2 regions of the Paraburkholderia sp. Cpub6 genome follow, and region 2 is predicted to be linked to the other one. Evidence: riboswitches for the same ligand, from Rfam matches in the RefSeq annotation. Region 2 holds a riboswitch; the other holds the start of a gene.

Region 1 (7,896 bases), on a different contig from region 2:
CCGCGCCCTTGTAGCCGTGGCGCTTCACGCCGTCGAGCCATTTCGGATTGACCACGCGCGAGCGGATCACGCGCGCGATCTCCTCCTGCAACGTCCGCACGCGCGGCGCGGCCGGATTGCTGTGATCCGCGTGATAGACGCGCGGCTGCTGACCTGCCAGATGCCGCACCGCCGCGACCATGCCGCCCTGAAACTGGTAGTAGTCATTCGAATCGAGCACGTCGTGCTCGCGGTTGTCCTGGTTCTGCAGCACGAGGTCCATCGCTGCGAGGCGCGTGCCAAACGCTTGATGCGCTTCCTCGCCCGCGCTCTTCTGCGCGTACGCATATCCGCCCCACGCCTGATAGGCGTTCGCGAGATCGGCGTCGGTCTGCCATTGGCGCGAGTCGATCATCTGCTGCAGACCCGCGCCGTACGTGCCCGGCCGCGCGCTGAACACGCGCCAGCCGGCGCGCTTGCGCGCTTCGACCGGGTCCATGCCGCGCGCGATCAACGCATCGCGTTCGCGCTGCACGCGCGCGCGAATCGGATTCAGCTCCGCGGGCTCGTCGAGTTCGGCAACCGCTTGCACGGCCGCATCGAACAGATGCATCACGTTCGCGAACGCATCGCGAAAGAATCCGGATACGCGCAACGTGACGTCGATACGCGGCCGATCGAACGCGTCGCTCGGCATGATCTCGAAGTCCGTCACACGGTGGCTGCCCGGCGCCCATTTCGGCCGCACGCCGAGCAGCGCGAGCGCCTGCGCGATATCGTCGCCGCCGGTGCGCATCGTCGCGGTGCCCCAGACCGACAGGCCGATCGCGCGGGGATAATCGCCGTGCTCCTGCAGATGCCGCTCGATCAGTTGCTGCGCCGATTTCAGGCCGAGCGCCCACGCGGCTTGCGTCGGCACCGCGCGCGTGTCGACCGAATAGAAGTTGCGGCCGGTGGGCAGCACGTCGGGCCGACCGCGCGACGGCGAACCGCTCGGACCTGGCGGCACGAAACGTCCTTCGAGGCCGCGTTTCAGCTGCGTCATTTCCTGCGGGCCGCAGGCATCGAGACGCGGCAGCACGTCGTCGCGCAGGCGTGCGATCACCTGTGCCGCTTGCGGCAGACTTTCGTCGGCTACGGGGACGGCCTGCGAACGATCCGCGTCATCGCAATCGACACCGCAGACGCCGCGCAACAGCACGCCCGCGAGCAATTCCAACCGCTCGCGCGTATCGCCGTAATGTCGCCACGGCGCATCGCTGACCCGCTGCAATACCTCGGGTCGCGGGCCGTCCCATGCGGCGGCCCAATCCACCGTCAACGGGTCGAACCGATGATCGATGCGCAGATCGCGCGCCAGCGCGTCGACGAGCCCCGCCTTGCCGCCCTGCCCATCGCCGACCGGAAAGCGCCCGAGCGCGAGCAGCGTGTCGCGCCGCTGCACGCCGCGCGGCGACTGCCCGAACGTATGCAGGCCATCGCGAATCTGCGCTTCCTTCAGCTCGCACAGCCACGCATCGACGCGTGTGAGCAGCGCGTCTTCATCGTCCTGTCGGTTCGGCGCCGCGAGACTCAGCTCTTCGTGCAGCCGATGCTCGACGATCGTCGTCAGAATCGTGCGACGCAAGAGCTTCGCGCGACGCGAATCGACCATCAATGCTTCGTAGTATTCGTCGACCTGGCGTTCGAGGTCCTGCAGCGGCCCATAGTTTTCGGCGCGTGTAAGCGGTGGCATCAGATGATCGATGATCACCGCCTGCGCGCGCCGTTTCGCCTGGCTGCCCTCGCCCGGATCGTTGACGATGAACGGATATAGATGCGGCATCGGTCCGAGAATCAGATCGGGCCAGCACGCGTCGCTCAAGGCGACGCTTTTGCCCGGCAGCCATTCCAGGTTGCCGTGCTTGCCGACGTGCACGACCGCGTCGATGCCGAACTGATGGCGCAGCCAGAAATAGAACGCGAGGTATGCGTGCGGCGGTACGAGCTCCGCATCGTGATAGCTCGCGTAGTCGCCGTGCTCGCGAGAACGCGCAGGCTGAATGCCGACGAACACCTGGCCGCAGCGCCAGCCGGCGATCATGAAGCGGCCGCGCCGCAGCGTGGGGTCCTGCTCGGGCTTGCCCCAGCGAGCGTTCAACGCGTCGCGCGCGCTCGCCGGCAACGCGTTGAAATGCGCGAGATAGTCGTCGAGTGCGAGGCTTTGCAGGGCCGGACGCAGATCGCGTACGACCGGATCGTTGGTCACGCCTTCGGTCAGCCTGTTCAACAACGCGTCGCCGTTTTCGGGTAATTCGCCGACACGATAATCTTCATCGCGCAGCATCGACAGAATGCCGACCACCGACGCCGGCGTATCGAGCCCGACGCCATTGCCGATGCGCCCTTCGCTCATCGGATAGTTGGCGAGAATCAACGCGACTTTCTTGTCGGCGTTATCGAGCGAACGCAAACGGCACCAGCGCCGGCTCAGTTCGGCGAGAAAGCGCACCCGTTCGAGGTCGGGCTGATAGCGGACCACGTCGACCTGCGTATGCGCACAGCGATACGCGAGCCCCTTGAAGCTGATCGCGCGCGTGATGATGCGCCCGTCCACTTCGGGCAGCGCGATATGCATCGCGATGTCGCGCGAATTGAGGCCGTGGTTGTCCTTCAGCCAGTCTTCGCGATTACCGCCGCTCAGGATTACCTGGAACACCGGCGCGTCGCCGGCGAGCGCGAGCGGCTCCGGGTCGTCGATCGCGGAAGCGGCGAACGCGGTCGTGTTCAGCACGAGCGCGACACCATGTTGCGCGCACAGCGACTGCACGACATCGCGGCTCACCGCATCCTTCAGCGACGTGATCGCGAGCGGCAGCGGATTGAGCCCTTGCGCTTCGAGCGCGTCGATCAGCGCATCGAACACCGCGGTATTGGCGGCCTGCAGATGCGCCTTGTAGAACAGAATCGCGACGACCGGCGCGTCTTGCCGCCAACGCGCCTGCCAGTCGGCGACGATGGGGGTATCGCGCTCCGGGTGATACAACGACGCGGCCGGCAACGCGCGGGGCGGATCGGGTTCGCGCCCCCAGTCGAGCGCGCGATACGCGATGCAGCGCAAAAACGCCTCGGCGTTCTGCGGACCGCCCTCGCGCAGATAGCGCCACAGCTGCTGACACAACTCGGCGCTCGCGGTGCTGCGCGCGAGCAGGTTCGGGTCTTCCTGCAGATCGCCGGAAAACATCGCGAGTGTTTGCTGTTTGCGCTGCGCGAGCGCGACCACCTGCTCGATGCCGTACGGCCAATACGTTTCGCCGCCGAGATGATCGACGACGACCACGCGCGCATGCTGCAACACGTCGTCCAGATAGAAATCGACCGAGGCAGGCTGACGCAGATACGTGACGTTCGCGAGCCGCACGCTCGGGAAGCCGTCGCCGAGACGCGGCACCACGCTCGCGAGCAGCGACAGCGTGGTGTCGGCGGAACTGAGCACGACGATCTCGGCGGGCTGCTGATCGATGCGGATCACGCCCTGCGTATCGTCGACGAAGCCGCCCGGCGTCGTGCGCAGCAGATGCATGCTGGTGCGCCCGTTTATGCCGTCGCGTTCGACGTCGCGCCGAGCGCCGCGTCGAACGCCTGTTGCAGCGCGTGTTGGTCGAGGTCTGCGCCGATCAGCACGAAGCGGCTCAACGCGCCGTCGCCATTTTCACCCGCTTGCCAGCGCCGGTCGAAGTAGCTGTCGAAGCGCCGGCCCACGCCCTGGATCACGAGACGCATCGCCGCGCCCTGCAGTGCCGCGAAGCCTTTGACACGGTAAATCGTGTGGGTTTCGACGAGCGCCAGCAAGGCGGCGAGCGCCGCGTCGCGCGACGGTACGGATGCCTGCACGACGACCGAATCGAATTCATCGTGGTGGTGATCGGGGTCGTCCGCGGAACCGTGGTGGTCATGACGCAGGTGGATCGTCTCTTCCGACGCCGCTTCGAGGCCCAGCAGCGTATGCAGGTCGAGCCGCCCCTGCTGCGCTCGCACGATCTTCACCTGCGGCGGAATCTCCGCGCGGATCGCGGCTTCGACCTCGTGCTGCCGCGACTCGTCGATCAGATCGGTCTTGTTCAGAATCACCAGATCGGCCGCCGACAACTGGTCTTCGAACAGCTCGTGCAGCGGCGACTCGTGATCGAGATTCGGATCGGCCTTGCGCTGCGCATCGACGGCGAGCGGGTTATCGGCGAACTGGCCGCTCGCGGCGGCCGGGCCGTCCACCACCGTCACCACCGCGTCGACCGTGAAGCCATTGCGGATCTGCGGCCAGTTGAACGCCTGCACGAGCGGCTTCGGCAACGCCAGGCCCGACGTTTCGATCAGCACGTGATCGAGTTCATCGCGGCGCTCCGCGAGCTTTTCCATCACCGGGAAAAATTCTTCCTGCACGGTGCAGCACAAACAACCGTTCGCGAGTTCATACAATTGCCCTTCGGTCTCGACGCCGTTTTCATCGCAACCGATGCCGCAGCCCTTGAGGATTTCGCCGTCGATGCCGAGCTCGCCGAACTCGTTGACGATCACCGCGATGCGCTTGCCGCCCGCATGCTGAAGAATGTGCCGCAGCAGCGTGGTTTTGCCGCTGCCGAGAAAGCCCGTGACGATCGTGACGGGGATCTTGCGCAATTGAGTTTGCATCGTGAGGTCCATCCCTTGGCGTTGATCGGTATGCCGGAAAGTCCGCGCGAGGGTCCGCATCGGCTGGCGAATGGAGCGAATGAAGCACGCGCAGCACTACCAGCGATCACCAGACACGGGGACGAACGACGGCATGGCCGCGACAACGGAAATACAGAAAGCGGAACTGAGGTCATGAACGCGCCGCCGCATCCCCGCGGCGGTCGTTCTGCTTCTTTGGGCCGGTATCCGGGCTGGCGAAAGCGCCGCTTCCCCTTCCCGGCCGAGTGGTTTCTCGTCCAGTGGTGAAATGTCCACGCGACCTTACGCGAGGACATCGAAGCCGGCACTGCGGTGCCCGGCTATCAAGCCGGAACCGCTTTTCGCTTACCGTTGCGGGGACAGCACAGGTTAGCCGCTCCAGAGCAGATGGCTCCCTGTTTCCCGTTTAACTGCATGCGCACGAGCGCGCACGCGAGCACCCAAAGTGCGTGCGAGTGTAGGCCCGGGGACTTGCGCAGTCAAGCAACGCACCGAGCCGGAAAGCGCCGCCGAGGCTTATCCGGCAAGGCGCCATGTGCTATCGTATGCGCGCGTTTGGTGCCCGCACATGCGCTCGCGTGTGCAGTTAAACGGGAAACAGGCAGCGCCTCGCGCGTTCAACCTGTGCTGTCCCCGCAACGGTAAGCGACCTGCGGCGCGCGATTCGATTCGCCTTCGATTCCGACGTGCCGCGCATGCGTTTTTGATGCCACTGTCCCGCGAATCCACAAACCGGGACGGGAAGGCGAAGCGCATGAGGCCGCCAGCCCGGATACCGGCCAGACGCGGAGGCGGTGCCGCATTGCATCCGTGCATCACGTGGCGCCGCCGGCCGCCGGAATCCGCGGGGAACGGATGTGAAGGCGTAGCAGCGCGGCATCGCGCGTGCCCGGATTCGCAGTTGCGCATGACCTCTATATTCACCGCCGCGTGTGCTGTCGCACGCCGCTTCTCTTCTTCCATCACCGCATGGCGCGCGCCATGCACGCCGCGATGACGCGCGCCTGGCTGATCGGCGCCGGTCCCGGCGACGTCGAACTGATCACGCTGAAGGCCACCCGCGCGCTCGCGCAGGCCGATGTCGTGCTCGTCGACGATCTGGTGAATCCCGACGTGCTGCAGTTCGCGCGCACCGACGCGCAAGTCGTGTACGTCGGCAAACGCGGCGGCCATCCGTCGACGCCGCAAGCCGACATCGTCGCGCAAATGCTCGGGCATCTGCGCGCGGGGCGCAGCGTCGCGCGGCTCAAGGGCGGCGATCCGTTCGTGTTCGGCCGCGGCGGCGAAGAGTTGCAGGCGCTACGGGCCGCGGGTATCGAAGTCGACGTGATCAACGGCATCACGGCCGGCATCGCGGCGCCCGCGGCGCTCGGTATCGCGGTCACGCATCGTGATCACGCGCAGGGCGTCGTGTTCGTCACCGGCCACGGCGCCGGCAGTGGCGAACCGGACTGGGCCGCGCTCGCCGCGACGCGCATGACGCTGGTGATCTACATGGGCATGCGCCGGCTCGGCGAGATCGCCCGCGCATTGCTCGCTGCCGGCATGTCCGCCGACACGCCGTGCGCGGCGATCGAGTCGGCGACGCGGCCTGAGCAGCGTCATGTGCTCGCGCCGCTTCGCGAGTTCGCCGAGGCGGTGGCGCGCGCGGGGCTCGGCTCGCCGGCGATCGTCGTGATCGGCGGTGTGGCGTCGCTCGCACTGGCGCGTGATGCGGCCAAACGCGAGGCCGGCGTTGCTCACGAACTGGCAGCGAGCGCGACACGACACGGATTCGGACGCGCGATCAAAACGCTGAGCGTCGGCATCGGTTGCCGCTTGCGCAGCGAAGCCGCTGATATCGAAGCCGCCGTCCGCGCAGCGCTCCGATCGAATGCCTTCGAGCAGATCCGCGCGATCGCGACGATCGACACCAAAGCCAACGAAGCCGGCCTGCTCGAATTCTGCTCGCGCCATCAGCTGCCGCTGCAACTGTTCAGCCGCGAGCAGATCGCCGCGGTAACGGTCGCGTCGCCGTCGGCGGCGGCACACGCGCATCTCGGCGTCGATGGTGTGTGCGAGCCGTGCGCGCTGCTGGCGGCAACGGCGCCGGACTCCTCCACAACCGCGCAAAACGTGCGTCTGATCGTACGCAAGACCGCGCACGCCGGCATCACGGTGGCGATCGCAGCGGCGAACGACGCTGCCCTTAGCGACACGCCCCCATCCCATCCCGCCCCTCAAAACCAGGACCCTCGATGAAAACCGATCCGGAATCACATCAACGCATGACCGAACGCCGCCGCGAAGGCCACGAAAAGAAGCAGGCTGGCGCGACCGTCGAAAAAGGCCTGCTGATCGTCAACACCGGCACCGGCAAGGGCAAGAGCACGGCCGCGTTCGGCATGGCCGTGCGGGTGCTCGGCCACGGCATGCGGCTCGGCGTCGTGCAGTTCATCAAAGGCGCGCTGCATACGTCGGAGCGCGATTTCCTCGGCGCGATCGCGCAATGCGATTTCGTCACGATGGGCGACGGCTACACGTGGAACACGCAGAACCGCGAGGCCGACATGGCGACCGCGCGCAAGGGCTGGAACGAAGCGCGGCGGATGATCGAAAGCGGCGACTATCAGATGGTGATCCTCGATGAGCTGAACACCGTGCTGAAGTACGAATACCTGCCGCTCGACGAAGTGCTCGCGGTGATCAACGCGCGTGCGCCGATGTTGCACGTCGTCGTGACCGGACGCCATGCGCCGGACGCGCTGATCGAAGCCGCCGACCTCGTCACCGAAATGCGCGCGATCAAGCATCCGTATCGCGAGCAAGGTGTGAAGGCGCAGCGCGGCGTGGAGTTCTGAGCGATGTCGGCGTCCCCCAACGGGGCTTCGTCCGCGGCGTCCCCCCAGGGGACTTCCTTCGGGGCGTCCCCCCAGGGGACTTGCTCCGCGGCGTGCCCCACGCTGTTCATTAGCGCGCCCGCGTCGGGACAAGGCAAAACCACGATCACCGCCGGTCTCGCGCGCTATCACCGGCGGCTCGGACGTCGCGTGCGCGTGTTCAAGACCGGACCGGATTTTCTCGATCCGATGATCCTCGCGCGCGCGAGCGGCGCGCCGGTGCTGTCGCTCGATCTGTGGATGGTCGGCGAAAGCGCATGCCGCAACCTGCTCGCGCGGGCGGCGCAAGAAGCCGATCTGATCCTGATCGAAGGCGTGATGGGCCTGTTCGACGGCACGCCGAGCAGCG
Region 2 (7,896 bases):
ACGATCCCTCGAGTCCCTGCACCTTCGCACGGCCGACGTTCTCCGCGAGGTAGATGCCGGGGATCGTCTGCACGTAGTCGATCAGATTCGTATAGCGCGTCTGAAATGCGTTCAGACGCATCACGCCGAGCGCATCGGTCGCGTACTGCAAACCGGCTTCGACCGAATGACTGCGCTCGGGCTGGATCGACGGATTGCCGCTGATCGGATAGTACAGATCGTCGAAGCTCGGCGCGCGAAACGCATCCGAATAGCTTGCGGTTACCTTCCAGCGCGACGTGATGTCGAATCCGTAGCCGAGATAGTAACTGTTCGCTCCACCGAAATCGGAGTACTGGTCGCGTCGCACGTTGGCCTGAAACTGGTTGCGGCCGAAGCGCGCGCTGTAGCCCGCGAAGACCGAATCGACGTGACGGTCGGGCGCGGCGAACGTGTCGGAGTCGAGCGTCTGGTCGAGATGCTCGTAGCCGAGTTGCAGCTTCTGGTTCGCGGCGAGCGCGAAATCGTTCTGCCACGTGTACTGGCGATTGTCGGTATCGAAGCGGCCGTTGTAGATGCCATTGGTGTTCGACACGCTGCGGTCGTCGCCCTCGGCGAGCGTGACGTGGGTGGTCCACCAGTCGGTCAGCTTGCCGTTCGCGAATACCGACACCTGACGCACCTTGCTATAGAGATTGTTCAGATCGGTGGGCTCGCCGTACGCATTGTCGTAGCTGTTGTCGTTGTTCGACTGGAAGTAGCTGACGCCCGCGTCCCACCTGTCGGTGAACTTGTGACGCAGCGACGCGCTGATGCTCTCGTTCAGATTGCCGTTCGCGTTCGGATTCGCGTTCGGCGCCTCGAGCGGATTGAGCGACGAAAAGCCGTCGTCCTTCGTGCGCGCGAGCGAAATATTGAAAGTCGTGCGGCCGTCCTGATCGAGCGCGCCGTTCACGCCGGCCGTTTGCGTCTGCGTGCGATAGCTGCCGTAGCCGACCGAAAAATTGAAACGCGGCGGATGATCGCCGCCGTCTTTCGTGAACACCTGCACGACGCCGCCGATTGCGCCCGAGCCATACAACGCCGACACGTTGCCGTTCACCACTTCGACGTGATCGACCTGATCGAGCGGAATCTGTGCGAGTTGAGCTGAGCCGAGACTCACCGAATCGACGCGCACGCCGTCGATCAGCAGCAGCGATTGCGTCGACGATGCGCCGCGCAGAAAGAGGCTCGTGGTCGAACCGGGGCCACCCGTGCGCGAGATTTGCGCGCCTGGCGCGAGTTGCAGCAGGCCGGGCAGATCGGTCGCGGTCGTGTCGGCGATGTCCTGCTGATCGAACCGCGTGGTCTGCGGGATCGCATCGCGCAACGCTTGCGGTCCGCGTTGCGCGGTCACGACGATCGGCGACAGCAGGTTGCCCGACGCATCGGTGGAAGTGAGATTGGCCGCGTCGGCAACGTTTGCGGCGCTCGCAGCGGTTGCATCCGTCGCGGACGATGAAGACGCAGGCTCGGCGCTTTGCGCATGCACGACGAGCGGCAGGCTCGCGAACGCGAGCAGCGTTGCGCGGGCGATGGGGGACAGCATGGGATGACATTCCTGTGGATAGCGTGCGCGGCCTGCTTCCCCGCAGGCCGTCGCGTCACGAGGCGCCCCCTTGTTTAGCGTTTTCGCGGGGGGACGTCCCTCTTTTCTGGCCGGTATCCGGGCTACGACACATCGATCCGCCTTCCCACGCGTGACGCGCAGTGGCACACTCGCACGTTGAACTTCCAACCTTGCGACCAGGACCGACCTGCATGAGCACATCACATGCGGTCGCTTACCGTTGCGGGGGCAGCGCAGGTTCGCGCATCCGGTTTTGGCACCGCGCGCGCCCTGCTTCCCGTTTAACTGCGCGCGCCGAAAAGCGCGCGCGGGCACCAGAGTGCGGGAAGTTTAGGAGCGGCCTCGCGGGGCGTCAAGAAAGGTCGACCGGAGCGCAATCGGTTCTGTTGAATGCAGGTTATTGTCGGATGGATTGCCGGTTTTTATCTTATGGTCGACGACGCGACACCCAACGAACGTGCACGAAGCGATGCTGTTACGTCTCGAAACGAGACAATTGTCGGAACCTGTAATATTCCGCGCTAAAATGCGATGTCTTTAGAGGACGCAGCACATGCTCACCGAACTCGAATCACTCTCCCAGAACATCGGCAAGCTGATTGCGATCAGCCAGCGCCACAACGAAGCGCGGCTCGCGCTCGAAGAGCAGCTCGCGCAAACGCGTGCCGAAGTGCAAGCCACGCATGCGGAACTCGCGCAATTGCGCGAAGAGCGCGACGCACTGCAGGCGGAACGCGACGCGCTGTCCGCCAAGATCGACGACGCTCAGGTGCGCCTGAATGCGATTCTCGAAAAATTGCCGCGCGCACGCGCGAGCAGCGAACCGGATAACCAGCTCGATCTGCTCGAGTCCGCCCAGCCCGAACACGAGGAAGCGGAAAGCGACGTGAGCCGACACGGAGAAAGCGCATGACCACCAAGCAGATCGAAGTATCGATTCTCGAAGTACCCTATCGTCTCGCCTGTTCGCCGGAAACGGAAGGCGCGCTGCTCGAGGCGGTCGCGCGCGTCGACGCCGAGATGCAGAAAATCCGCAGCGGCAGCAACGTGCGCGGCACCGATCGCATCGCGGTGATGGCTGCGCTGTCGCTGGCATCGGAACTGCTTAAGCTGCAAAGCAGCGTGCGACACGGAGAAGCATTTCCTGCTGAAGAAATCCGGCGTACAATGCAGCAAATGAACGAACAGCTAGGTACTGTGATCGAGCAGTACAGCTTGCAGTAAGCAGTAGTGGGCCGGTTTCGAACCGGTCACGTGTTGAACGGTTTGGGTTGTAGCTTCATCGGTTTAGCTTCCCTGCCTGGTTCGCCAAGGTCATACATTCCTTGAACCAATGCCATGTGCACGGTTGCGGAAATTTGTAGCACGGGTGTGCGCGTCACTCAGTCTGATGTACCCGAAGTGTTGCTAACTGCGACCAATTCTGAACCCTCGGTTCAGGATGCCGGCCTAGCGGCTAAGGCGGGGACCTTATCTGGAACGGCATCGGACTTCGGTTCGATGCCGTTTTTCTTTGGTCGTCGTTTTTTCGTTTGAGCGCCTTTTTCAGGGGCTTTTCCGTACGCGCCTGCTGTTGTAGCGCTTCGTTCAATCTCACACGCTCACTCCGATTCATGCGCTACTGGCTGATGAAGTCCGAACCGGACGAAGCAAGCATCGACGACCTCGCCAACGCTCCTCATCGCACCTTGCCGTGGACCGGCGTACGCAACTATCAGGCGCGCAACTTCATGCGCGACGTGATGCAGGTCGGCGACGGCGTGCTCTTCTATCATTCGAGCTGTCCGGAGCCCGGCATCGCGGGCATCGCGGAGGTCTCGTCGACCGCGTATCCGGACCCTACGCAGTTCGATAAAAAGAGTCCGTACTACGACGCGAAATCGTCGCCGGAAACGCCGCGCTGGATGCTCGTCGACGTCGTGTTCAAGAAGAAAATCGGGCTGATTCCGCTTGCCGCGCTGCGCGAGCATGCCGAATTGCAGGACATGCGCGTGCTCGCCAAAGGCAATCGCCTGTCGATCACGCCGGTGACCGAAGCCGAATGGCGCTTCATCACCAAACAGCTGGTTTAAGGGCGAACGCGCGACGCGGCACCTGTCGTGATCGCATCCAGGTCATCGTTTCCGATGCGGCGGCGAAGCATTAATTGGGGAACCAAGCGTCGGTAAAACGCGCCTAATCGGTCGACGAAAGCGTGAACTCGAACCGGCCGCTCGACGGCAAGCCGATGCATTCGCCAGCGCATCCGTCAAACCGCGCGCCACACCCGGCGCTCGCGTCGAACGTGCACAACCTGTTCAAACAAGGATTCCAGTCATGACGACAAAAACCGCACGGTCCCTCGCACTTGCGCTCGCCTTGGGCGCGCCTGTGGCACTCGCACTGAACCCTGCACCCGCTCGAGCGCAGACCATGATGCCGCAGCCTTCGGGCGTGCTGTCGCTGAATGCGCAGGCGAGCGCGGAAGTCCCGCAGGACGAAGTCGAAATCACGCTGTTTTACGAGCAGGAAGCGAGCGAGCCGTCGTCGCTGACGTCGACGCTGAATGAACGCGCCGACGCGGCATTGCAGAAAGCGCGCGGCGTCAGCGGCGTGACCGCGCGCTCGGGCGCGTTCTCGATCTTCCCGTCGACGGATCGCGACGGACGCATCTCGACGTGGCGCGGCCGCACGGAAGTCGTGCTCGAATCGCGCGACTTTGCCGCGGCATCGAAGCTCGCCGGACAGATGGCATCGATCATGCAGGTTGGCAACGTGCGTTTCTCGCTGTCGCCGCAAGCGCAGCGCGCGGCCGAACAGCGGCTCAGCGGCGAGGCGATCAAATCGTTTCGCGAGCAGGCCGCGGCGGCCTCGCAGGCGTTCGGCTTTAGCGGCTATTCGATCCGCGAGGTCAACGTGAATCACAGCGGCGTGATGCCGCGTCCGATGATGATGATGAGCGCACGCGCGATGGGCGCCGACGCGAAGAGCGCGCCGCTGTCGCTCGAAGGCGGCACGTCGACGGTGACGGTCAACGTGTCGGGGTCGGTGCAGATGAAGTGACGCGCAAGCGCAAGCCCAAACTGAAAACGCCACGGCATCCATCGATGCCGTGGCGTTTTTTCATGCAACGCTCGCTACGCTAGCCGAGCGCCGCTCAGTTCGCGCCAACCGCCTGCGCCTGCTCGCGACGCCCACGGCGATACGCCCACACCATCAGGCCGATGCCCGCGAGAATCATGGGCAGCGACAGCCATTGACCCATCGACAGTCCCATCGCGAGCAGGCCGAGGAAATCGTCCGGCTCGCGCGCGAATTCGACCGTGAAGCGCGCCAGGCCGTAGCCGATCAGGAACATTGCGGAAATCGCGCCGAGCGGCTTCGGTTTGCGCGAGAAAAAGATCAGCACGAAGAACAGCGCCACGCCTTCGAGCGCGATCTCGTACAGCTCCGACGGATGTCGCGGCAGCATGTGATATTGCGCGAACACTTCGTTCAGATGCCATTGCGCGGCCAGTTGCGGATGCGCGGCGAGCCATGTGGCGTCGTCAGGCGCGGCGCCGGGAAACAGCATCGCCCACGGCGCGGACGGCTCGGTCACGCGGCCCCACAGCTCGCCGTTAATGAAGTTGCCGAGGCGCCCCGCCGCGAGGCCCGTGGGCACCATCGGCGCGACGAAGTCGGTGACTTGCAGCCACGAGCGCTTGCGCTGATAAGCGAACAGCATCATCGCGATCGTCACGCCGAGAAAGCCGCCGTGAAACGACATGCCGCCTTGCCAGACCTTGAAGATGTCGAGCGGATGCGCGAAATAAAAGCTCGCCTTGTAGAACAGCACATAGCCGAGCCGGCCGCCGAGGATCGTACCTAGCACGCCGTAGAACAGCATGTCGTCGATATCCTTCGCGGTCCAGCCTTGCGCGGCGACGTACGGCAGCCGCAGCCGCAGCCGGGCGACGACGATCGCCGCGACGAACGCGACGAGGTACATCAAGCCATACCAGCGCACGGCGAGCGGCCCCAGATGAATGGCGACAGGGTCGAAATTGGGGTGAATGAGCATCGTGTAGTTATGGGCAGTTCAGGTTCGAAAGCAGTTTTTACAGGGAATCAGAAGCGGGATCTAGACACGCGACGCGACGCTCGCCGCATGCGCGCGCACGATGTCGATGAAGCCCGCCAGCACCGGGCTGACCTCGTCGCTGCGCCAGACGAGGCCCGTCTCGATCGCGGGCACCGACTCGGACAGCGGCCGGTACACGACGCCCGTGCGCCGCAGGTTACGCAACGATTGCGGCACCAGCGCGACGCCCATGCCGGCCGACACGAGACTCACGATGGTCTGCATCTGGATCGCCTCCTGGCCGATCCGTGGCGCGAGGCCCGCAACGCCGTAGCAATCCATAATGATGTCATAAAAGCCTGGCGCGAGACGCCTTGGGAAGATCACGAGCGGCGCGTCGGCGACATCGCGCAGGCTGACGGGCATGTCGAGCCATTCGGCGGCGGGGTCTTCGGCGGCGCTGCCCTTGCCGTTTGCGTTCACGCTGCCCCGCAAGCCTTGCGCCATCTCCGTCGACATCGCGATCACGAGCGGCTCGCGCGCGATCGGCAGCCACGACAGCTGCGCCGCATGCCGCGACGGCAGCGGCGCGATCACCAGACCCGCGTCGATACGCCCGGCCACCAGTTCCTCGACCTGCACGTCGCTGGTCGCCTCGGCCAGTTCGAGCCGCACGCGCGGATGCCGCGCGCCGAAATCGCGCAGCAGCAGCGGCAGCAGGCCGTAATCCGCAGTCGACACGAACGCGAGCGACAGCACGCCCGCCTCGCCGCGCGCGAGGCTCTGCGCGAGCGGCCTGAGCCCTTCCGCGGCCGCGAGCAGCCGCTGCACCTCCGGCAACAGATCGGCGCCGACCGCCGTCAACTCGACCGAGCGCTTGGTGCGCGCGAACAGCTCGACGCCGAGCGTCTCCTCGAGCGCGCGGATCGCCTGCGACAGCGGCGGCTGCGTCATCGACAGACGCGCGGCCGCGCGCCCGAAGTGCTTTTCCTCGGCGACGGTGACGAAATAGCGCAACTGACGCAGGTCGGGGATCGTCGGCAGCATGATTAATATATTTTACGACCTGAACAACCGCGAATAATACACACGACGCGTGTCACGCAAAACCGCCGGCTTGCACGGTCTGGCGGAACTACACTGAACGGATGCGCGCGCGGACGCCGCCGCGCGCTTTCATCAGAACAGCCAGACTGGAGCTCCCCATGGCCTACAACCGTCGTTCGAAGAACATCACGCAAGGCATCGCGCGTTCACCGAATCGCTCGATGTACTACGCGCTCGGCTACCAGAAAGAGGATTTCGACAAACCGATGATCGGCGTCGCCAATGGCCACTCGACGATTACGCCGTGCAACGCCGGCCTGCAGCGTCTCGCCGACGCGGCCGTCACCGCGATCAGGCGCGCCGACGCGAACCCGCAGACCTTCGGCACGCCGACGATCTCGGACGGCATGTCGATGGGCACCGAGGGCATGAAGTACTCGCTCGTGTCGCGCGAGGTGATCGCCGATTGCATCGAGACTTGCGTGCAAGGGCAATGGATGGACGGCGTGGTCGTGATCGGCGGCTGCGACAAGAACATGCCGGGCGGCATGATCGGCCTCGCGCGCATGAACGTGCCGGGCATCTATGTGTATGGCGGCACGATCCGTCCGGGCAACTGGAAAGGCACTGATCTGACGATCGTGTCGTCGTTCGAGGCGGTCGGCGAATTCACGGCGGGCCGCATGTCGCAGGAGGATTTCGAGGGCATCGAGAAAAATGCGTGTCCGTCGACCGGTTCGTGCGGCGGCATGTACACGGCCAATACGATGAGCTCGTCGTTCGAGGCGCTCGGCATGTCGCTCATGTATTCGTCGACGATGGCGAATCCCGACCAGGAGAAGGTCGACTCGGCCGCCGAATCGGCGCGTGTGCTCGTCGAAGCCGTCAAGAAGGATCTGAAGCCGCGCGACATCATCACGAAGCAGTCGATCGAAAACGCGGTTGCCTTGATCATGGCGACCGGCGGCTCGACCAACGCGGTGCTGCACTACCTGGCGATCGCGCACGCGGCCGAGATCGAATGGACGATCGAGGACTTCGAGCGCATGCGCAAAAAAGTGCCGGTGATCTGCAACCTGAAGCCGTCGGGCCAGTACGTTGCCACCGATCTGCACAAGGCGGGCGGCATTCCGCAGGTGCTGAAGATCCTGCTCGACGCCGGGCTTCTGCACGGCGATTGCATGACGATCACCGGCAAAACGATCGCCGAGGAGTT

The links. Region 2 has a riboswitch for cobalamin ahead of HDG33_RS00375 (TonB-dependent receptor domain-containing protein). Riboswitches for the same ligand answer to the same signal wherever they lie in the genome.
Region 1: it holds a riboswitch for cobalamin, as region 2 does, so the genes downstream of both, cobW (cobalamin biosynthesis protein CobW) here and HDG33_RS00375 (TonB-dependent receptor domain-containing protein) in region 2, are expected to answer to the same signal.

Annotation. Positions count from the first base shown of each region.
Region 1 covers NZ_JACHDM010000015.1:3,706-11,601, forward strand. The annotation lists gene cobN (cobaltochelatase subunit CobN) at 1-3,541, opposite strand, end outside; gene cobW (cobalamin biosynthesis protein CobW) at 3,556-4,647, opposite strand; cobalamin riboswitch at 4,849-5,127, opposite strand; cobalamin riboswitch at 5,208-5,467, shown strand; partial or broken gene cobA (uroporphyrinogen-III C-methyltransferase) at 5,662-6,387, shown strand; gene HDG33_RS38095 (cobalamin biosynthesis protein) at 6,475-6,909, shown strand; gene cobO (cob(I)yrinic acid a,c-diamide adenosyltransferase) at 6,906-7,508, shown strand; gene HDG33_RS23095 (cobyrinate a,c-diamide synthase) at 7,512-7,896, shown strand, end outside.
Region 2 covers NZ_JACHDM010000001.1:60,819-68,714, reverse strand. The annotation lists gene HDG33_RS00375 (TonB-dependent receptor domain-containing protein) at 1-1,570, opposite strand, end outside; cobalamin riboswitch at 1,661-1,925, opposite strand; gene HDG33_RS00370 (ATPase) at 2,145-2,504, shown strand; gene HDG33_RS00365 (cell division protein ZapA) at 2,501-2,815, shown strand; RNA gene ssrS (6S RNA) at 2,882-3,063, shown strand; gene HDG33_RS00355 (EVE domain-containing protein) at 3,205-3,663, shown strand; gene HDG33_RS00350 (SIMPL domain-containing protein) at 3,908-4,633, shown strand; gene lgt (prolipoprotein diacylglyceryl transferase) at 4,728-5,633, opposite strand; gene HDG33_RS00340 (LysR family transcriptional regulator) at 5,694-6,680, opposite strand; gene ilvD (dihydroxy-acid dehydratase) at 6,839-7,896, shown strand, end outside.